3 regions of the Streptomyces sp. SYP-A7185 genome follow, and region 1 is predicted to be linked to each of the others. Evidence: riboswitches for the same ligand, from Rfam matches in the RefSeq annotation. Region 1 holds a riboswitch; each other region holds the start of a gene.

Region 1 (6,832 bases):
CCCCGCTGCTGCCGCCCGCGGAGCGCCGGAGGTCGTAGGGGTTGCGGGTCGCCCCGAAGAGCGGGTTGACGGTGTGCGAACCGGCCGCGAACTCGGGCACGTTGGTCTTGCCGATGGTGATCGCCCCGGCGGCCCGGATGCGTTCGACGATCAGCTCGTCGCGCTCGGGGACGTGGTCGGCGAGGAGCGGCGTGCCGTAGGTGGTACGGATGCCGCAGGTGTCGTGGGTGTCCTTGTGGGCGACGGGCAGCCCGTGCAGCGGGCCGAGCGGCTCTCCGTGGGCGGTGGCCTCGTCGGCGGTGTGCGCCTCGTCGAGCGCACGCTCGGCCACCAGGGTCACCACGGCGTTCACCGCGCCGTTGACCTGCTCGATCCGGTCCAGGTGCGCCTGGACGACCTCCCGCGCGGAGAACTCGCGCGCGCGGATCCCGGCGGCGAGTTCGCGGGCCGTGCGGTGGACGAGCCCGGGGGCGTCGGAGGTCTTCTCCGCGTCGTGCGGCTCGCGGGCGCGGTGCGGTTCAGGGCTCATGGGGCGCTTTCGGCTCGGGGCGGCGGAGATCGCGACGAGACGGAGCATCCCCACCCCGCCGCGTCGGCCATGCGGCTCCGGGCGCCGGGGCCCGCGCTTTCAGCGGGCGGCTGAAAAGCGGCGCGTCCGTTGACTCCGGCGGGCCTTCCGAAGATGCCCCCCTCCACAGCGTTACGTACGTCCTGTACATTTTTTACCGAGACTTCGGGGAGCACTCGCCCCGCAGAGGAGAGACGTGCCATGAACCGACCGTCTGCCCGCCATGTCCTGCCCGAGTTCACCGAGCGCACCGGCGCCGGGCAGCGCACCCTCGATCCGTACGCGAAGTTGCTCGAAGAGCGCATCGTCTTCCTGGGGACACCGATCGACGACACCTCGGCCAACGACGTGATGGCGCAGTTCATGCATCTCGAACACCTGGCGCCCGACCGCGACATCTCGCTCTACATCAACTCCCCCGGCGGCTCGTTCAGCGCGATGACGGCGATCTACGACACGATCCGGTTCGTCGCCTGCGACGTGGAGACGACCTGCCTGGGGCAGGCCGCGTCGTCGGCCGCCGTCCTGCTGGCCGCGGGCACCCCCGGAAAACGGTTCGCCCTGCCCGGCGCCCGGGTCCTGATCCACCAGCCCTCGCTCACCGAGCCGCTCCACGGCCAGACCTCCGACCTGGCCATTCACGCCGCCGAACTCCTGCGCACCCGCGCCCAGTTGGCGGAGATGCTCGTCCGCCACACCGGTCAGAGCGCCCGACGCGTCGCCGCCGACATCGAACGGGACAAGATCCTCAGCGCACCCGAGGCGCTCGCGTACGGCCTGGTGGACGGGCTCATCGCGAGCCGCAAGGCCGCCCCGCGCCTCCCGGACGCGGGGTGAGCCGCCGATGCTGCCTCCCGAGCTTCCTCCGCTGCCCGCGCTCACCCGCGCCGAGGGCGAGTTGATCGACCGCTACCTCGAAGTGGTCGACCTGCTCGGCCGGATCAACCCCGCCCGCGCCTCGGACACCTACGGCGGACTGCGCGCCGCCCAGGCCCTGGTCGGCAAGGCCACCGCCCTGCGGGACGCCCTGACGCTCATGCACCAGCGCGGCGAGAGCGCGGTGCACGCGCCGACGCTGGCCCGGGCGCTGCGGGTCCTTGACGGGGAGCGGCGGGCCGGGCGCGTCACCGTGCCGCCCCCACCGGCGCCCTGAACATCCGTCACTCCCTGCTCCTGATCCACCGTCATCACACGGCCTGGAGTCCGAGGCGTCCGGGTTCCCTTTCAAACGAACCAAACGGGCTACCTCGTTCGGCGTAGACGATCGTCCTTCTTGAAGACGTCTTCGGTTGCGTCAGATGTGTACGCGAGGGCCGGAATTCCTCGTTCCGGTGCTGGTCGAACGATCGTCCGGTGCCGCCTGCTGATCCCGTATCCGACCTTGTCCACCCGAACGGTTCAGCCGTGAGGAGCCTCACAAAACGCCGTTTCGGCTCGGAATTCGAGCCCTGTTCGGGTCAAGATCCCTTCCGACGACAAGCCCCCGCCACAGCGGCGGGGCGGTCCGGGCGGACGCCGAGTCCTGCCGCCACCCGGATGACCGGTCGACATCGGTGCATCGGCAGGAGTGGAGGACCCAGGCATGACGGGTCGGTCCGGAAGGTCCGGACACGACCCTTGGGGTGAAGCCGCACAGCGCGGCCGGGCAACTTCGCCAGCCCGAATCCGACAGGTCATCCTTCACAGGCGGCTGACGAAGGGTTGCGCATGACTGCGCTGAATCATGTTCCGTCGCTGCTGACCAGGGCCGGTTCCGTATCGGCCCTCACACTCGCCGTCGTGGGCGGCACCCTCGTGGCCCCAGGGCTCACGTCGGAAGCAGAGGCCGCGACACACGGGACGAAGGCGCTCAAGATCGCTGCCTCCAAGAAAGGTTCTCCGTACCGCTACGGAGCGACGGGCCCCCACCGCTTCGACTGCTCGGGCCTGACCCTCTACTCGTTCAAGCGCGCGGGCAAGAAGCTTCCGCGCACCGCCGCGCAGCAGTACAACAAGACGCGCCACGTCTCCGCGTCCAGCCGCGTCAAGGGCGACCTGGTCTTCTTCCACTCCGGCCGGAACGTCTACCACGTCGGCATCTACGCCGGTAAGGGCCGGATCTGGCACGCCCCCAAGTCGAACACCAAGGTGCGGCTCGAGAAGATCTGGACCAAGAGCGTCTGGTACGGCAGGGTGCGCTGACCCTCCGCCGGCCGTCGCACGGCGGTGGCGCGGGCCGCACGGTCCCCGCCACCGCCGTCGCACGGCCGGCCGCCGCACGGCGCCCGCCCGGCCCCGTGACCGGCGCGCCCGCCAGGCGTGGAGCGCGCCGGCACGGATACTCGTGCGCCATGGCCGAAAACCACAGCTCCTCGACCGCGGACGACAAGGCCCGCGACGCGAGGCGCAACGAGACGCGCTTCGAACGTGCCGACCGCAACTTCTCGGAGATCCTCCAGGAACTGCGGGTCACGCAGGCCGGGGTGCAGATCCTCTTCGCGTTCCTGTTGACGCTCGCCTTCACCGAGCGCTTCCCCTCGCTCGACACCGTGCAGCGCGCCACCTACGTGACCACGCTGCTCCTGGCCGTGCTCGCCGCCGCGCTGTTCACCGCGCCGGCCGCCGTGCACCGGTCGCTGTTCGGGCAGCACTCCAAACCGCTGATCGTGCGCGTCTCCTCCCGGCTCGCGGGCATCGGCCTCGGTGTCCTGGTGTTCGCGGTCTCCGGCGCCGTCCTGCTGGTCGTCGACGTGGCGGTGGGCAGAACCGGCGGGATCATCGCGAGCGCGGCCACCCTGGTGGTGTGCGCGGGCCTTTGGGGCCTGCTCCCCCTCCTGGTGCGCGGCGCGGCGGACAAGGAAGAGGAGAGGAAGACCGGAGGCGACGACGGACAGGCCGGGGACGGCCGCGCGGGATCCACCGCACCGGACGACGTCAGACCAGGGCCTCGGTGAGGAGCACCAGGCCCAGCACGCCGAGCGCGGCACCCGTGCCGCCCTCGATCGCGCGGGCCGTACGCGGTCTGCGCAACCAGCGGCCGAGCCGGTCGACCAGGAGCGCCACGACCGGGAACCACACCAGGGCGAGGGCCACGACGATGGACGCGAGCAGCAGCGTCCGGGGCATGGCGGGAGCGTCCGCGGGCACGAACTGCGGCAGCACGCTGAGGAAGGTGATGGGCGCCTTCGGGTTGAGGGCGTTGGTCAGGAAGCCCTGCCGCAGGCTGCTCCCGGCCGCCTCCGCCGCCTCCTCCGCCTCTTCCTCAGCGTCCGGAACACCGGACTCCCGCGGCGGCCGCGCCGCCGAGCGCAGCGCGCGGTACCCGAGCAGGAGAACGTAGGCGCCGCCCGCGACCTGCACCGCACGGAAGAGCGTGGGCACCGCCGCGAGGACCGCCGCGACTCCGGCCACCGCCAGCGCCGTGTGCACCAGCAGCCCGCCCGCCACGCCGATCGCGCAGGCCACGCCGGCCCGGCGGGAGGCGAGCGAGTTGCGCACCACGACGGCGAAGTCGGCGCCCGGCATGGCGACCATGCCCGCGGCGACCCCGGTGAAAGCGACCAGTTGTGCGTCCATGGCGTCCACCCTGCCGTTCTTCTGCCTTCAGCAGGTATGTGGAATATCCTGGGTCTGCCTTAAGCAGTCGTTTAGCCCCACGGCCGACGGACCGCTCGCCGCCCGTCGGCTCCTGCACCGGGAGCGACCATGTACGACCCGACGCGGCTCGCCGCTCTGGTGGCGGTCTCCGAGGCCGGGTCGATCACCCGCGCCGCCGAGCGCCTGGGCTACACCGTGCCCGCCCTCTCCCAGCAGCTGGCCAAGCTCGAACGTGAGGCGGGCACCGCGCTCCTGGTCCGGCACCACCGCGGGGCCCGGCTGACCGGCGCGGGTGAGCTGCTGCTCGCGCGGGCGCGCCGGGTCCTGGACGAGATGGAGCAGGCCCGGCACGAACTGGCGCGGCTGGCGGGCCTCTCCGGCGGCAGGCTGCGGGTGGGGACCTTCACCACCGCCGGGATCCATCTGGTGCCGCCCGCGCTGACCGCCTTCCGTCGCGCCCATCCGGACATCGAGCTGACCGTGCGGGGCTATGAGCCGCCGCTCGGCGTCGCGGCGGTGGCGGCGGGTGAGGTCGACCTGGCCCTCACGCACGCCTACGAACCGGCGGATCCGGTGCCGCTGCCCGCGTCCGTGACCGCGGAACCGATCCTGGTCGAGGAGCTGGTCCTGGTGACCTCGCCCGGTCACGCCCTGGCGAGCGCCTCCTCACGGCTGCCCCTGACCGAGCTCGTCGGGCAGCCGCTCATCAGCATGGCGCCGAGCCACCCCTCCCGGCAGAGCGTGGAGTCCGCGCTCGTGCGGGCCGGCGCCACGCCCGCGGTCCTGGTCGAGACGCCGGGGTACGCGCTGGTGTGCGCCCTGGTCAGCGCCGGGCTCGGCGTCGCCGTCGTACCGGAGATGGTGGCGCGGACGGCGGCCACGCCGGTGGGGATGCGGCCGCTGGAGCCGGGGAGCCTGCGCCGGACGATCTCGGTGGTGCACCGCACCGACGAGCCGCATCCGGCGGCGGACACCTTCCGGGCGCTGCTGCGCGGGACCTTCGGGCGCTCAGCGGGGTGAGGGCGAGACCGAGGGGGCGGCTGCCCCACCGCGCACCGGCGCCGTCCACGGCAGCGCGATCCAGACCGTCTTGCCGCCCTCGGGGGTCGGTGTGACCGAGAGCCGGCCGCCGCACTCCATGGTCAGCCAGCGGATGATGACCAGGCCGCGGCCGTTGTCCTGCTGGACCGCGGCGGGCAGCCGCTTGGGGTAGCGGGGGTGGCTGTCGGTGACGCCGATCCGCAGTTGCTCGTCCCGGTCGAGTTCGAGGTCCACCCGGAAGGTGGGCGATTCGCCGCGCGTGTGCTGGACGGCGTTCGTGGCGAGTTCCGAGACGATGAGCCGCACCGTGTCCGCCGCTTCCGTCTCGCCCGGCAAACCCCATTCGGCGAGGACGCTCGAGACGTATTTCCGGGCCGCGGAGACCGAGGCAGGATCGCTCGGCAGGGTGACGGATGCTTCCTGAAGGTCTGCCATGACGACGCTGTCCCTTTCCCACCGGGCCTCGGCTCCGCTGGTGGCGGAAGACACGAGAACAGTCCCGGAATGGTGCTTCGCGCCAGCCTGCCACTCTTGGACCCCTCAGAGGTGGCCATCCACCAAGATGTGCATATATCTGTCGCTCGAAGCGGTGAACTCTGCTACGCGAGACCGTATTTGGGCACGAGCTCGGCACTTCCTCTACTGTCGCCCCTGAGCGGCCCGGGGGAGGCCGAAAAGGAACGCTCCGTCGGGAGGAGACGGACATGCGGTACGGCCCCGCGGTGCGCCGCCGGAAACTCGGCGCGGAACTGCGCGCGCTGCGCGCGCACGCCGGGCTCACCAGCGGCCAGGCGGCGGACCGGGTCGGCTGGCACCAGTCGAAGGTCAGCCGGATCGAGACGGGACGTAGCAGCGTCAAGGCGGCCGACGTACGCCTGCTGCTCGACGCGTACGAGGTGAAGGACGCCCAGCTGCGCCAATTGCTGGTGGCGCTGGCGGGCTCCGACGACGACGGCGGGCGCCGCCACTGGTGGCACGCCTATCGCGAGCTGCTGCCGCCCGCCTACCGCGACTTCATCAGCCTGGAGTCACAGGCCTGCCGCATGCGCACCCTGGAGACCACCGTCGTGCCCGGTCTGCTGCAGACGCCGGACTACGCCCGTGCGGTGACGCGGGCCGCCCTCGACGGACTGCCGGACGGGCGCGTGGACACGCTGGTGGAGGTGCGTCTGGCCCGTCAGGACGTGCTGCGCGCGGCGCCGCCGCTGAAACTGAGCGTGATCCTGGACGAGTCGGTCCTGCACAGGCAGGTGGGCGGCAGCAAGGTGCTCGCGGGTCAGTTGAAACGGTTACTGGAAGCCGGACAGTTGCCCCATGTACGACTTCAGGTGTTGCCGTTCGCCGCCGGAGAGCACGTGGGACTCATCGGTTCTTTCGTTATCTTCTCATTTCCGAACATTGCTGATCTGGATGTGGTTGTTCTCGACCACTTGACGAGTAGCCTCTACCTCGAACGGAAAGAAGACCTTCAGGCATACACGGAGGCCTTCAACTCCCTTCAGGGAAAGGCGCTTTCACCCGAGGAATCAATGGATCACATCGCCGGGATACGTGACGGCGCGTAAGGGGGCACCATGACTGCACTGCCTCGGTACGTACCTTCCAGCACATCTCTGCACGACGCACGGTGGTACCGCAGCAGCCGCA
Region 2 (6,832 bases), 2.8 Mb from region 1:
CGTACTACGGACAGGCCGGCGTCAACTGGATGTCGGCGCACTCCGGGATCGACTTCCCGGTGTCGTACGGCACCGAGGTGCTCGCCGCCACCGACGGCACGGTCTCCACGAAGTGGAACAGCGCCTACGGCAACATGGCGATCGTGACCGCCAAGGACGGCACGGAGACGTGGTACTGCCACCTCTCCACGCACAAGATCTCCAGCGGCCCCGTCAAGGCGGGCGAACCCATCGCCTTCTCCGGGAACTCCGGCAACTCGACCGGACCGCACCTGCACTTCGAGGTGCGCCCGGCCGGCGGCTCGGCGATCGACCCGCTGCCGTGGCTGCGCAGCCACGGCCTCGACCCGACGTAACTCAAACCGCCGCCCGCGGCGTCAAAGCTTCTCCACCGGCGCGTACCTCAGGAGGAGGCGCTTCGGCTTGGGCTCTCCGAAGTCCACCGTCGCCTCGGCGTTCGCGCCCGTGCCCTTCACCCCGACCACGGTCCCCAGGCCGAACTGGTCGTGCGTGACCCGGTCCCCGACCGCCAGCGCGACCACCGGCTTCTCCGAGGCACGGCGCGTGGCGAAGCCCTGCGCGCCCCCGGTCCGCGAGCGCGACGACGACAAGGAGGAGGCAATTCCGGCAGTCGGCCCGGAGAACGAGGACGCCGGTGCGCCGACGGAACCCTTCCGCTTCCAGTCCAGATGGGTCTCCGGGATCTCCTCCAGGAAGCGCGAGGGCGGGTTGTACGAGGGCTGTCCCCAGGCGCTGCGCATCGAGGACCGCGTCAGATAGAGCCGCTCACGCGCGCGCGTGATGCCCACGTAGGCGAGACGGCGCTCCTCCTCCAGCTCCTTGACCTGGCCGAGGCTGCGCATGTGCGGGAAGACGCCGTCCTCCATGCCGGTCAGGAAGACGACCGGGAACTCGAGGCCCTTGGCGGTGTGCAGCGTCATCAGCGTGATGACCCCGGAGCCGTCGTCCTCCTCGTCCGGGATCTGGTCCGAGTCGGCGACGAGCGCGACGCGCTCCAGGAACTCGGAGAGCGTGCCCGCCACGCCCGTGCCCGCGCCCTCGTCGGCGTCGTCGGTGCCCTCGGTCGGGTCCTCCGCGGCCTCGGTCTCCCCCGTGCCTTCGGTGCCTTCGCCCGTGCCGTCGCCGACGTCACCGGCGGCATTGGCCGCGCTGCTGTCCTGCTCGAATTCCAGGGCCACGGCGGCGAGCTCCTGGAGGTTCTCGATGCGCGTCTCGTCCTGCGGGTCGGTCGAGGCCTGGAGCTCGGCGAGGTACCCGGTGCGTTCGAGCACGGCTTCCAGGACGACGGCGGGCCCGGCACCGGACTCGACGATGGTCCGCAGCTCCTCCATGAGCACGTTGAACCGCTTGACGGCGTTCGCCGAGCGGGCCGCCATGCCGTACGCCTCGTCGACGCGCTTCAGCGCCTGCGGGAAGGAGATCTTCTCGCGCTGCGAGAGCGCGTCGATCATGGCCTCCGCGCGGTCGCCGATGCCCCGCTTGGGTACGTTCAGAATTCGGCGGAGCGGGACGGAGTCCTCCGGGTTGGCCAGCACCCGCAGATACGCGAGGACGTCCCGGACCTCCTTGCGCTCGTAGAAGCGGACGCCGCCGACGACCTTGTAGGGCAGGCCGACGCGGATGAAGATCTCTTCGAAGACACGGGACTGCGCGTTCGTCCGGTAGAAGATCGCGACGTCGCCCGCCTTCGCGTCGCCCGCGTCGGTGAGCCGGTCGATCTCGTCGGCGACGAACTGCGCCTCGTCGTGCTCGGTGTCGGCGACGTATCCGATGATGCCCGCGCCCTCGCCCGCGTTGGTCCACAGGTTCTTGGGGCGGCGGCTTTCGTTGCGCTCGATGACGGCGTTGGCGGCGGTCAGGATCGTCTGGCTGGAGCGGTAGTTCTGCTCCAGGAGGATCGTGGTCGCGTCCGGGTAGTCCTCCTCGAACTGGAGGATGTTGCGGATCGTGGCGCCGCGGAAGGCGTAGATCGACTGGTCCGCGTCACCCACGACACACAGCTCGGCGGGGTCGTCGCCCTCGCCCCCGGAGGGGCCCACCAGCTCGCGCACCAGGGCGTACTGGGCGTGGTTGGTGTCCTGGTACTCGTCGACCATCACGTGGCGGAAGCGGCGGCGGTAGTGCGCGGCGATGTCCGGGAACGCACGGAACATGTTGACCGTCGTCATGATCAGGTCGTCGAAGTCGAGGGCGTTCGCCTCGCGCAGGCGCGACTGGTACATCGCGTACGCCTGAGCGAGGGTCTTCTCGAAACCGTCGGCGGCCTGGCCCGCGAAGGTCTCCTCGTCGATCAGCTCGTTCTTCAGGTTCGAGATCTTGGCGCTGAAGGACTTCGGCGGGAACTTCTTCGGGTCGATGTCCAGATCACGGCAGACCAGCGCCATCAGGCGCTTGGAATCGGCGGCGTCGTAGATCGAGAAGGAGGAGGTGAAGCCGATCGTCTTCGACTCGCGGCGCAGTATGCGCACGCACGCGCTGTGGAACGTCGACACCCACATCGCGTTGGCCCGAGGGCCGACGAGCTGCTCGACACGCTCCTTCATCTCGCCCGCGGCCTTGTTCGTGAACGTGATCGCCAGGATCTGGCCCGGGTGCACGTGCCGCTCGGCCAGGAGATACGCGATGCGGTGCGTCAGGACCCGGGTCTTGCCGGAGCCGGCGCCCGCGACGATGAGCAGCGGGGAGTGTGCGTGCACGACGGCCGCGCGCTGGTTCTCGTTCAGCCCGTCGAGCAGGGCCGCCGGGTCGATCACGGGGCGTGGGGCACCGTCGCGGTAGTGCGCGTCCCGGGGTGCGGGCGCGTCGAACTTCCCGTCGAACAGGTCGTCCGGAATGGATTCCGGGGCACTGTCCTCGGGCGGCGGCGGGGGCTCCCCCTCCGAAGCCCGCGAGGGCTGGAGGTCCGCCAGGAAGCTGTCATCAAAGAGGCTGCTCATCGCCTCCCGAGTCTAGGCGGCCCCACTGACAACCCGCCCCGGGTTCCGATACCTCCGGCCGGATACGCCCCGCCCGCGGACCGTCACGTTCCGCAACGGCACGGCGTGCCCGCGTCAAGCGCTTCTTAAAGTAACGAAAACGTATCGGGCATATCGAACATCAACCTTCACACGGGCCACACGAATTGGCTAGGTTGCTGCCCGGGCTGCTCGTACTCCCACCGGCGAACCCCGCCGGGAACGGGCGGCCTCCGCCGAGTTCGATCTCCTCGGAGCCGGGGACCCACCAAGAACTTGGGGTGAATCGGTCCCGTACGCAGTACGGGACCGTAGGGCAACCTTCCGGAATCACCCGCCCGAACCCGACAGCTAACCCGGTAGGCGGTCTACGGAAGGAGTCGCCTCCCTTGGCGTCGCACCGCAAGCCGCGGACCCGCATGGCCGGCCTACGCGCCACTCCCGCCCTCGGCATCACGACGGCGGCCCTGACCTCTGTGGCCCTGTTGTCGCAGAGCGCGCAGGCGGCACCGTCCGCTCCGCAGAAGCCCAGCCTCGAAGAAGTCCAGAAGAAGGTCGACGACCTCTACCACCAGGCGGGCGTGGCCACCCAGAAGTACAACTCGGCCAAGGAGCGCACCGACAAGCAGCGCAAGAAGGTGGACACGCTGCTCGACGACGTGGCCGAGCGCACCGACAAGCTGAACGAGGCCCGGCGCCAGCTGGGCACGTTCGCCGCGGCCCAGTACCGCACCGGCGGTGTCTCCGAAACCGCCACGATGATGCTCGCCGACGACCCTCAGTCGTTCTTCGATCAGAACCACCTCTCCGACCGGCTGACCGCGCGCCAGAAGAGGGCTGTCGACGACTACCAGACGCAGCAGGCCTCGGCGACGAAGCAGCGCACCAAGGCCACCAAGAGCCTGGAGACGCTGAGCGACTCGCGGGACGACCTCAGGACGAGCAAGCAGACCGTCCAGAAGAAGCTGGGCCAGGCGCGCACGATGCTCTCGCAGCTGACCGCCGAGGAGAAGGCGCGGCTCGCGGCGATCGAGAAGAAGAAGGAAGAAGCCGCCAAGCGCAAGGCCGCCGAGCTGGCGCGCAAGCAGGAGGCCGAGGCGGAGGCCAAGCGCAAGGCGGCGGAAGAGGCCGCGGCCAAGGAGCGCGAGCAGGACAAGGAGACCCCGGACACGGGCTCCGAGTCCGGCACCGGCGCGGGTTCGGGGGCCGGCACGGGCACTGGCTCAGGCGGTACGGACAGCGGTTACGCGACGAAGGCCGCGAAGGTGATCGACTTCGCCGAGGCCCAGATCGGCAAGCCGTACGTGTGGGGTGCCACCGGCCCCGACTCGTACGACTGCTCCGGGCTCACCCAGGACGCGTGGAAGGCGGCGGGGATCTCCCTGCCGCGCACGACGTGGGACCAGGTGAAGGTCGGCACGACCGTGAAGACTGCCGACGCCAAGCCGGGTGACCTGGTCTTCTTCTACGACGACATCAGCCACGTGGGGATCTACATCGGCGACGGCAAGATGATCCACGCCCCGAAGCCGGGTGCGAACGTCCGCGTCGAGTCGATCTACTACATGCCGATCCACAGCGTGGTGCGGCCCGCCTGAAGCCCACCTACGCGCGCGTGGCCCGCATTCCCGGGGGGATGCGGGCCACGCGCGCGTAGTGGGTCGGTTGGCTTTCCGGACTCAAGCCCAGAGCACCGCGGATCGGGTCCGGAGCACTGCGGTTCGGGTCCAGAAGGCCGCGGATGAGGTCTCGAGGACCGCGGATCAGGTCCAGAGGACCGCGATGAAGATGTTCGCGACGGTCAGCAGACCGACGGCGCCGAACATCCCCTTGTCCACCTTCTCCTCGTCCCGCTTCACGTAGACCAGCGCCAAAATCACGATCAGGACGGCCATCTTGATGCCGATCTTGACGTTGTTGACGGGGCTGTCGTCCGCCTGGTTGAGACCCACCAGGATCACGCCCGTGACGAGCATAGTGAGCGCGCCGTGAAGCATCGCGGGGACGAAGCGGGCCGTGCCCTGGCCCATCTGCTTCATCTGGGTGAGGAAGCCGCCCAGGAGGGAGGCGATGCCGATGATGTGCAGGCCGACGAAGAGATGGGTGAGAACGTCCATGGTTGCGGAGCCTAGCCGGGGCCCTAGCACCCCTCCGTAGCCAGGTGGGCCCCAAGCTCCACATCGGTCACAGGTCTACGCGAAGGCCATGCGGCTCAGCGGATCGCGCGGTCACAAAGAGGCACCTGTCGACGCACTTCCGCCAGTAGCGCACAGTCCGACACCAACCCGTGACGGTCAGGTTTAGCGTCCTTCGTCAGGTGACCGGCTCCCCACCGCCGCTCGGACCAGGGGCGGCAGTCGGCCACCTCCGCCGAGAATCCGGCGGCGGTCCGTCCCCCCTGTGCGGGCCGCCGCCGGAACCTTAAGGAGCCCCCCTTCGTGGCAGCGCACCGCAAGCCCAGACAGCGCTCGCTCAGTGGCCATACGGCCCGCACCGCCGCCACCATCGCCCTCGCCGGGGCCGCGACGGCCACCGCCTTCGACGGCACGGGACACGCGGATCCGCGGCTCAGCCCGGCCGAGGTGAAGTCCAAGGTCGACGCGCTCTACCGCGAGGCAGAGGTCGCCACCGAGAAGTACAACGGCGCCAAGGAGAAGGCCGAGAACGCCGAGAAGTCCCTGGGCGAGCTGCGCGACGAGGCGGCCCGCAAGACGGAGAAGCTCAACGCGGCGCGCGAGGGCCTCGGTTCGCTGGCGGCGGCGCAGTACCGCAGCGGCGGCATCGCCCCGTCCGTCCAGCTCGCGCTCTCCTCCGGCCCCGACCAGTACCTCGAACGCGCCGCGCTCGCCGACCGGGCGGACAGCCGCCGGGCCGCGACCGTCGCCGGCGTCCAGAAGCAGCTCCAGGAGATCGAGCAGCTGCGCACCGAGGCCGACACCACCCTCGCGCACCTCAAGTCCCGCCAGGCGGAGCTGAACCGGCACAAGAAGACGGTGACGGGAAAGCTCGACGCGGCCAAGCGGCTCCTGTCGCAGCTCACCGGCGAACAGCGCGCGGAGGTCACGGGCGAGGACAGGGCATCCCGCACGGCGGGCCGCGACGGCGTATCGGGCACCCCGCCCAAGGCCGCCGACGCCCGTGCGTCAGCGGCCGTCTCGTACGCCTACAAGGCACTCGGCAGCCCGTACGTGTGGGGCGCCACCGGCCCCGACGCCTTCGACTGCTCCGGGCTCACCCAGGCCGCCTACCGGTCGGCCGGCGTCGAGCTGCCGCGCACGACGTACGCGCAGATCGCCACGGGCGAACGCGTCCCGCGCTCCCAACTCCAGCCGGGCGACCTGGTCTTCTTCTACCAGGGCATCAGCCATGTGGGCCTCTACGTGGGCAACGGCCAGATGATCCACGCCCCGAACCCGAGCGCCCCCGTCCGCCTCGCACCGATCAGCCAGATGCCGTTCGCGGGAGCCACGCGGGTGTCCTGACGGGCTTCGTGGGTCGTTTGTCGTGCCGCGCGGGTGGCTCAGCGGGCCGCGCGGGTGGCTCGGAAAGCCGCCCGGGCCCGCAGGTACTGTCAGGGGCATGCCCCGCCGTACGCTGCCTCCGCCTCCGCCGCCCGTCCATCTGCGCACCTGGCCGGACCGGAGCGCGCTGCTGTACGACCGCGGCATCGCCCTCGAAGACCTGCGCAAGCGGAGCCTGGGCGTGCATCGCCTCCTGCTGCTCTGGCTGTGCGCACTCGGCGGCGTCATCGGCTGGGCGCTCCTGACGGTGCCGCTCGAAATGATCGAGGACCACGACGTGACGGCCTTCGTGATGGTCCCGCTCTGCGCCGTCCTGGGCCTCGGGGCCCTCGCCCC
Region 3 (6,832 bases), 7.7 Mb from region 1:
CTCTTCCCGGCCTGCCCGGCGCGCTTGTCCCCGCTCTGCCCCGTGGCGCCGGGGGCGTCACCGGCCTGCTGTGGCGCGGAGCGGGCCGCGGGGGTCGCGTCCGGGGCAGCGGCCGGGGCGCTGGTGCTCTGCGCCGCGGCGGACCCGGGGAGCCCGAGCACCGCCACCGCGAGAACGGCACTCGCGGCCACCGGTCGTCTGCGTGAAGCTGGCATCATGCGGCTCTCCCAACTCTCCTGTGCGCATAGGGGGTTGGTCAGCACCGTACTGACCCGTCAGTAATACGGCCATAGATGTGCGGTTTTCCGTGCCGCCGCCTGCGGCCGCCACGGACGCTCCCGGCGGCCGAACGGCGTCCCGCCCCGCTTTCCCGTCTTCCGGGGCGAGTTGAAGCGTCGCCCACCTCCGGACGGGGCCTTCCGCAGCAGAACCGCCCTCGTCACACACGGGCCTGGCGTCGGCCGCCGGCATCCGGCGGCGTGGCGCGACCGGCCTCGTTCCGCGCGAGCAGGGACAGGAGCGAGGCCACGGCCAGGCCGGACTCGGCCGGGTGGCGCAGCACCTCACCGGGCTCGATGCGGTAGGAGTTGCTGCGCCCCTCCTTGACGTGGGAGAGGTACCCGCCCTGTTCGAGGTCGGCAATGATCTTCTGCACGGCACGCTCCGTGAGCCGGCAGTGCGCGGCGATGTCACGGATGCGGGCGTTGCGGTTGTCGGCGATGGCCGCCAGGACCCGCGCGTGGTTGGTGAGGAACGTCCATCCGGTGTGGGGCTCGGGCACTTCATCCATACGGCAACCCTAGCGACCACGTGTTCACGTTTCCAGAAACACGTACTGCTTTTCATGTATTAGTTGACGTGCTTGGGGTGCGGAGTGCAGCCTAAGAAGCGGCGCTAGGCGATACGTGAGGGAGAGGCCATGCCGGAGCCTGCACACTCGGACAAGCCCCTCGCCCGGGAGGGTGGCGAACACGCACCGGGCCTCCACCCCTCACCACCCCGTCGGCCGTCGCCGCCCCGGCGCCCGCTGCCGGCCTCGCTCGACACCGTGCCGAACGGCGCCCGGGTGAGCGTGATCCTGCGCGGCGAACTCGACCTCGACACGGGTGAACACCTGTGGCCCGAGCTGCTCCGCGCCCTCGGCGGCTCCACCGACGGCGTCGACCTGCATCTGAGCGATGTGAGCTTCTGCGACTGCTCCGGGCTCCACCTCCTGCTCGACCTGCGTCGGCTGGGGCTGCGGCAGGGCAAGACCGTGACGGTGCTCTCCAACAGCATCGCGGTTGCGCGGGTGTTCGACCTGACCGGCACTCAGAAGCTGTTCGCCCCCTCCGAATCGCCCGACGGCAAAGGCGATGACGCAATGCGCGCGATGAAGGAAGAAGCCGTATCTGACGGAGTTTCCGACGAGCATTGCGACGACAAATACGAGGAGAGTCTGCGAACCGCCGTACGCCAGTCACAAAAGGCCGTTCAGATCCGCCCGACCATTGATCTGGCGCGCGGCATCCTGATGTCCGCCTACGGCCTGAGCCCTGAAGCCTCTTGGGAAGTTCTGGTAACCGCCTCGCAGAATGCAGGCACCGACGTGCACCACTTGGCCAAGCGGGTGGTCGGAACCACCCGCGGAACCGGCCTCCCCGAGGGCGTACGGGAACACCTCACGTCTGCCGTGGCCCAGGCGAACGATTCCCGCATCGCACCACGGCACAGCAGCGCCCCCGGAACACGGTCGATCTGAGAACACCCGCCTGCACGGACCCACGCGGTCTCGGGCAGGGCGTTCGCACGCACAAGTGCCCCTTTTGCCATAAAAAGGGGCCTTAGTCATGTCCATCTTGCCCCGCAAAAACCTTCTTCTGCTTCTTTATGCCATATATAAATAACTGGGCGCATTACAGCCCACTCGCATGAAATGACGTGATTCCCTTTCAGTGGAATGCGTCACACCGGAAACCCGGCTTTCCGGAAGGCGTGGAGCGCATTTCCGTTCCAGGCAGAGAAAGTTGGGAGTTGTCGATCAACGATCGACCGGGGTACGCGGCGCCGGACATCGCCTTCGCGCATTCCCCTGTGTGAATTCCTCTCTTGTTCCATTCCGGCTTTCTCGCCTAACGTCACCGTCAATCCGGATGGAACGCCGAATCCTGCCGCTGTCCGGAAACCTCTTCCATCACTCACTCACGCCCGGCAGGAGCGGGGGACCCAGGTAAGCCGCCGATCCGGATGACGGAACGGCTCGGGGTGAAGTCGCGCGCCCAGCGCGACCGGACATCTCCCGTCCGAACCCGACAGCTCACCTCGCAGGCGACGGAGAGGAATGCGTCATGCCCGCAAAGGGAAAGCACCGCCGCCCCAAGTCCAGCTCGCTCACCCGGGGTATCGCCGCCGCAGGAACGGGCGGGGCCGTGCTCGTGCTCCCCGTGCTCGGTGCGAGCGCCGCCGTTGCGGCACCGGCCGAGACGGCCGCCACGGCCGCCAAGCCCGCCGCGACACCGAACACCTACGTCGTCGTCGCGGGCGACTCCCTCTCCAAGATCGCCCGCGAGCACTCGCTGGACGGCGGCTGGAAGAAGCTGTACGAGGACAACCGCGGCGCCCTCGGCGACAACCCGAAGCTGATCCACCCCGGCCTGAAGCTGACGCTCGGCGCGAAGGCGCAGGACGGCTCCGCGCGGACCGCGTCCGCCGAGCGGGCGGACCGCTCCGAGCGGGGGAACACCCTCACCGCCGAGCCCGCCGCCGCCCCCGCGAAGAAGGCGTACACCAACGACCTCGACGGCTGGATCAAGGAGTCGCTGGACATCATGGCCCAGCGCGGCATCCCCGGCACCTACGACGGCATCCACCGCAACGTCATGCGCGAGTCCTCCGGCAACCCGCTGGCCACCAACAACTGGGACTCCAACGCGGCGGCCGGGACCCCGTCCAAGGGCCTCCTGCAGGTCATAGGCCCCACGTTCGACGCCTACCACGTGCCCGGCACCTCGCTGGACAGCTTCGACCCCGTCGCCAACATCACCGCGGCCTGCAACTACGCGGCCGACCGCTACGGCTCGATCGACAACGTGAACGGCCCGTACTGAGCCGCGTCCCCTTCAAGCAGGCCTGAGCCCCGGCACCTGAGGTGTCCGGGGCTCAGGCCTGCCCGAAGGCGCGCACACGCAAGGGCGCCGACACCGCCGGCACCGCTGGCACCGCCTGCACGGTCGGGCGACGCCGCCGCCCGCTCAGACGCGCTCGACGCCGAGCGCTCTTTGCACCGCCTGCTGCGCCGCGTAGAAGTCGGCGTCGGACACCTCAGGATCGTCCTCGACCTGGTCGAGCCACTCCGAGACCTCCTCGGCCGTCCACAGGTCGAAACCCTTCGGAATGTCCAAGGTGGTGGTGCTCGCGCGCAGCTGCTCGGCGGCAGCCGCTTCCTTGACGCTGCGGGTGCTCACTTCGATCATCGCGTCTCTCCCTTCGGGATCGGGGGAACGGACCGGCGACCCTGCCAGACGCCTCCCGGGGATGTCCAACCGTCGCTCTGACGTTCGCCTCTCGCAGCGCTGCCCACGCGCCGCCGCAGGCGGCCCGCGCCCCGGCCGATCGGGTGGATCCGGCGCTTTTGGTGCATCCGTCACCGCCCGCCCGCCTGAATTCCTTGCGTGAGCCGGTGTGATCATGGCTCACGCCGGCCTCGGCGGGAGTGACGCATGACTGGTGTGACGACGGACGGGACACGGACGACGCGGGCTCGTCCCGAAGACCGCCGGGTCGAGCGACAGTGGCCCGAGAGCCCGAGCGCCCCGGTCACCTGGCGCACACTCGGTCTGGAGACGATGGCGTCGCTGCTGGTGGTCTCCCTCGGCCGCGAGAGCAGCCGCAGCTTCGTCGCCCACTGCCAGTGGCCCCGCTGCCACCCCCTGAACGAGCGCACGACCGCCGTGCGGCACCACCCGCTGATCATGGTGGAGTCCGCCCGCCAGCTCGCTCTGGCCGTGGAGCGCACCCACCTGTACGCCGACGAGCGCCCCGCGCTCGAACCCCTCTCGCTCAGCCTCGGCCTGCGCCCGCCCCCGGGGCCCACGGAACACGGCAGCGCGACCGACGTGGAGGCGCGGCTCGTGCTCAGCGACCTCGCTTCCTACGCCGGTCAGTTCGCCTCCTACCGTGCGACGACGGAGTTCCTTCAGCGGGGCACGCCGTTCGCCTCGTGCACCATCGGGTTCGCCAGGCCGCTGGAGGGCGGAACCCCGATCCCGGACGAGGCGGTGGCGCACGCGCTCCTGTTCCCCTCCGCCGCCGCCGTGGGCGCAGCGGCCGACACCGACGTGCTGCTGGCGCGGGCGCCGCAGGGGCGGCTCGTGCTGCATCCGCGCGACCCCGGCCACCCGGTGCTGCTCCCTGGCCGACCGGCGTGGCTGCCCGCGGCGGCGGTACTGGAAGCCGGACGGCAGGCGACCTTGCTGCACTCCGGGATGACGGCCGGTGCCGTGACCGGGCTCGGGGTACGGCTGCTGGCACCGGTGCCCGCGCGGGGGGCCGTCGTGGAGGTGGCGACCGAGCCCGGCGGTTCCCGCTTCCTGGTGACGGCCGCAGGTCGCGTGGTGGCGACGGGCACAGTCGCCCTCCTACAGCCGTGAGCGGCATGCGGGCCGACGCGGGAGGCGAGGGACCAGCGGCCCCGTGCCGACGGGGCGGCCTCATCGGACAGATGGGGTCTCATGACGAACAGGCGGAGGAAGCGAAGTGAGCACGGACGAGGCGTCGGACGCCGAAGGGTTGCACTGCCTGGTCACGGGGGCATCGGGCTATGTGGGAGGCCGGCTGGTCCCGGAGCTCTTGGAGGCCGGGCACCGGGTCCGCTGTCTGGCCCGCTCCCCCAGCAACCTGCGTGACCACCCCTGGGCGGCACGGACGGAGGTGGTCCGGGGGGATGTGACGGACGCCGAGTCCGTCGCCCGGGCCATGCGCGGCATCGACGTCGCGTACTACCTGGTGCACTCCCTCGGCGGCGGTTCCGACTTCGAGGCCACCGACCGCCGCGCGGCCCGCGTCTTCGCCGAGCAGGCGCACGACGCCGGCGTACGGCGGATCGTCTATCTCGGCGGTCTCACCCCGCAGGGCGTGCCCGAGTCCACGCTCTCGCCGCATCTGCGCTCCCGCGCCGAGGTCGGCCGCATCTTCCTCGAATCCCCGGTACCCGCCACCGTGTTGCGTGCCGCGGTGGTCATCGGTTCGGGCTCGGCGTCCTTCGAGATGCTGCGCTACCTCACCGAGCGGCTGCCCGTCATGGTCACTCCCAGCTGGGTGAACACCCGGACCCAGCCCATCGGCGTGCGCGACGTGCTGCGCTACCTCGTCGGCTCCGCCACGATGCCCGCCGACGTCGACCGCGCCTTCGACGTCGGCGGCCCCGACGTCCTGACCTACCAGGGCATGATGCGCCGGTACGCCGCGGTCTCGGGCCTGCGGCGTCGGCTGATCGTGCCGGTGCCGGTCCTCACCCCGCGGCTGTCGAGCCACTGGGTGGGGCTGGTCACGCCGGTCCCGGCGTCCATCGCCCGGCCGCTGACCGAGTCGCTGCGCCACGAAGTCGTCTGCCGCGAGCACGACATCGCCGCCTACGTGCCCGACCTGCCGGGCCGGCCGCTGCCCTTCGACGAGGCGTTGGCCTTGGCCCTGCGGAAGGTGCGCGACGCGCAGGTGGCCACCCGCTGGTCGTCGGCGGCGGTGCCCGGAGCGCCGAGCGATCCGCTGCCCACCGACCCGGACTGGGCCGGCGGCAGCCTGTACCAGGACGAACGGGAGCTGTCCGTCGAGACGTCCGCCCAGGCGCTGTGGAAGGTCGTCGAAGGCATCGGCGGGGACAACGGCTGGTACTCCTTCCCGCTGGCCTGGGCCGTGCGGGGCTGGCTCGACCGGCTCGTCGGCGGTGTCGGTCTGCGCCGCGGACGGCGCGACGCCGCCCGTTTGAGGGTCGGTGACTCGCTGGACTTCTGGCGGGTGGAGGAGATCGAGCCGGGGCGTCTGCTGCGGCTGCGGGCCGAGATGCGACTGCCGGGCCTGGCGTGGCTGGAGATGCACGTCGAGAAGGACCCCGACGGCGGCCTGCGCTACCGGCAGCGCGCCTTGTTCCATCCGCGCGGCCTGTTCGGTCACGCCTACTGGTGGTCCGTGTGGCCGTTCCACTCCGTCGTCTTCGGCGGCATGGCCCGCAACATCACCCAGGCCGCCGCCAAGGCCGACCCCGCACCGACCTCCCCGGCGCCCTCGCTCCAGAAGTGACGCCTGCGGCCCCGGCTCACTCACCTCGCTCATCACTCATCTCAATCGACTCATCTGACGGAGGAGACACCTCGCTGTGCACTGGCTCTTCGGCGACCAGCTCGGTCCGCACTTCCTGACCCCGGGCGAGGGCGGTCCCGGGCGTGACACTCCCCTGCTGATGATCGAGGCGCGTTCGGTGTTCCGCCGCCGCCGCTTCCACCGGGCCAAGGCCCATCTCGTGCTGTCGGCGATGCGCCACCGGGCGGCCGAACTGGGCGATCGCCTCACCTACGTCCGGGCCGACACCTACGCCGAGGGTCTGAAGCGCGCGGCCGGCGGACGTGCGGTCTCCGTGCACCACCCCACCTCGCACGCGGCCCTGCGCCTGGTCCGTTCCCTGCCGCAGGTGACGGTCGCACCGGCGCGCGGATTCCTGACCCCCATGGCGGACTTCACCGCGTGGGCGGACGGCCACGGCGGCACGTCGCTGCGGCAGGAGGACTTCTACCGCCGGGTGCGGCGCGACCACGACCTGCTGATGGACGGGGACCAGCCCGTGGGCGGGCGGTGGAACCTG

Evidence for each region. A riboswitch is a leader RNA that binds a small molecule or an ion and turns the genes downstream of it on or off. The one in region 1 is predicted to bind cyclic di-AMP.
Region 2: it holds a riboswitch for cyclic di-AMP, as region 1 does, so the genes downstream of both, QBL25_RS25135 (NlpC/P60 family protein) here and QBL25_RS36965 (C40 family peptidase) in region 1, are expected to answer to the same signal.
Region 3: it holds a riboswitch for cyclic di-AMP, as region 1 does, so the genes downstream of both, QBL25_RS03070 (transglycosylase SLT domain-containing protein) here and QBL25_RS36965 (C40 family peptidase) in region 1, are expected to answer to the same signal.

The regions. Positions count from the first base shown of each region.
Region 1 is NZ_CP122310.1:8,452,874-8,459,705, reverse strand. Features, by position in the region: gene QBL25_RS36980 (amidase) at 1-529, opposite strand, end outside; gene QBL25_RS36975 (ATP-dependent Clp protease proteolytic subunit) at 770-1,405, shown strand; gene QBL25_RS36970 (hypothetical protein) at 1,413-1,721, shown strand; cyclic di-AMP (ydaO/yuaA leader) riboswitch at 2,101-2,272, shown strand; gene QBL25_RS36965 (C40 family peptidase) at 2,276-2,749, shown strand; gene QBL25_RS36960 (DUF6328 family protein) at 2,899-3,501, shown strand; gene QBL25_RS36955 (LysE family translocator) at 3,482-4,123, opposite strand; gene QBL25_RS36950 (LysR family transcriptional regulator) at 4,253-5,164, shown strand; gene QBL25_RS36945 (ATP-binding protein) at 5,153-5,620, opposite strand; gene QBL25_RS36940 (helix-turn-helix domain-containing protein) at 5,890-6,750, shown strand; gene QBL25_RS36935 (DUF397 domain-containing protein) at 6,760-6,832, shown strand, end outside.
Region 2 is NZ_CP122310.1:5,701,498-5,708,329, reverse strand. Features, by position in the region: gene QBL25_RS25145 (M23 family metallopeptidase) at 1-356, shown strand, start outside; gene QBL25_RS25140 (ATP-dependent DNA helicase) at 378-2,957, opposite strand; cyclic di-AMP (ydaO/yuaA leader) riboswitch at 3,200-3,357, shown strand; gene QBL25_RS25135 (NlpC/P60 family protein) at 3,365-4,573, shown strand; gene QBL25_RS25130 (hypothetical protein) at 4,739-5,092, opposite strand; gene QBL25_RS25125 (NlpC/P60 family protein) at 5,414-6,457, shown strand; gene QBL25_RS25120 (hypothetical protein) at 6,555-6,832, shown strand, end outside.
Region 3 is NZ_CP122310.1:727,057-733,888, forward strand. Features, by position in the region: gene QBL25_RS03055 (lipase family protein) at 1-218, opposite strand, end outside; gene QBL25_RS03060 (helix-turn-helix transcriptional regulator) at 440-790, opposite strand; gene QBL25_RS03065 (STAS domain-containing protein) at 1,067-1,741, shown strand; cyclic di-AMP (ydaO/yuaA leader) riboswitch at 2,169-2,323, shown strand; gene QBL25_RS03070 (transglycosylase SLT domain-containing protein) at 2,328-3,086, shown strand; gene QBL25_RS03075 (hypothetical protein) at 3,231-3,452, opposite strand; gene QBL25_RS03080 (hypothetical protein) at 3,699-4,628, shown strand; gene QBL25_RS03085 (SDR family oxidoreductase) at 4,735-6,273, shown strand; gene QBL25_RS03090 (cryptochrome/photolyase family protein) at 6,350-6,832, shown strand, end outside.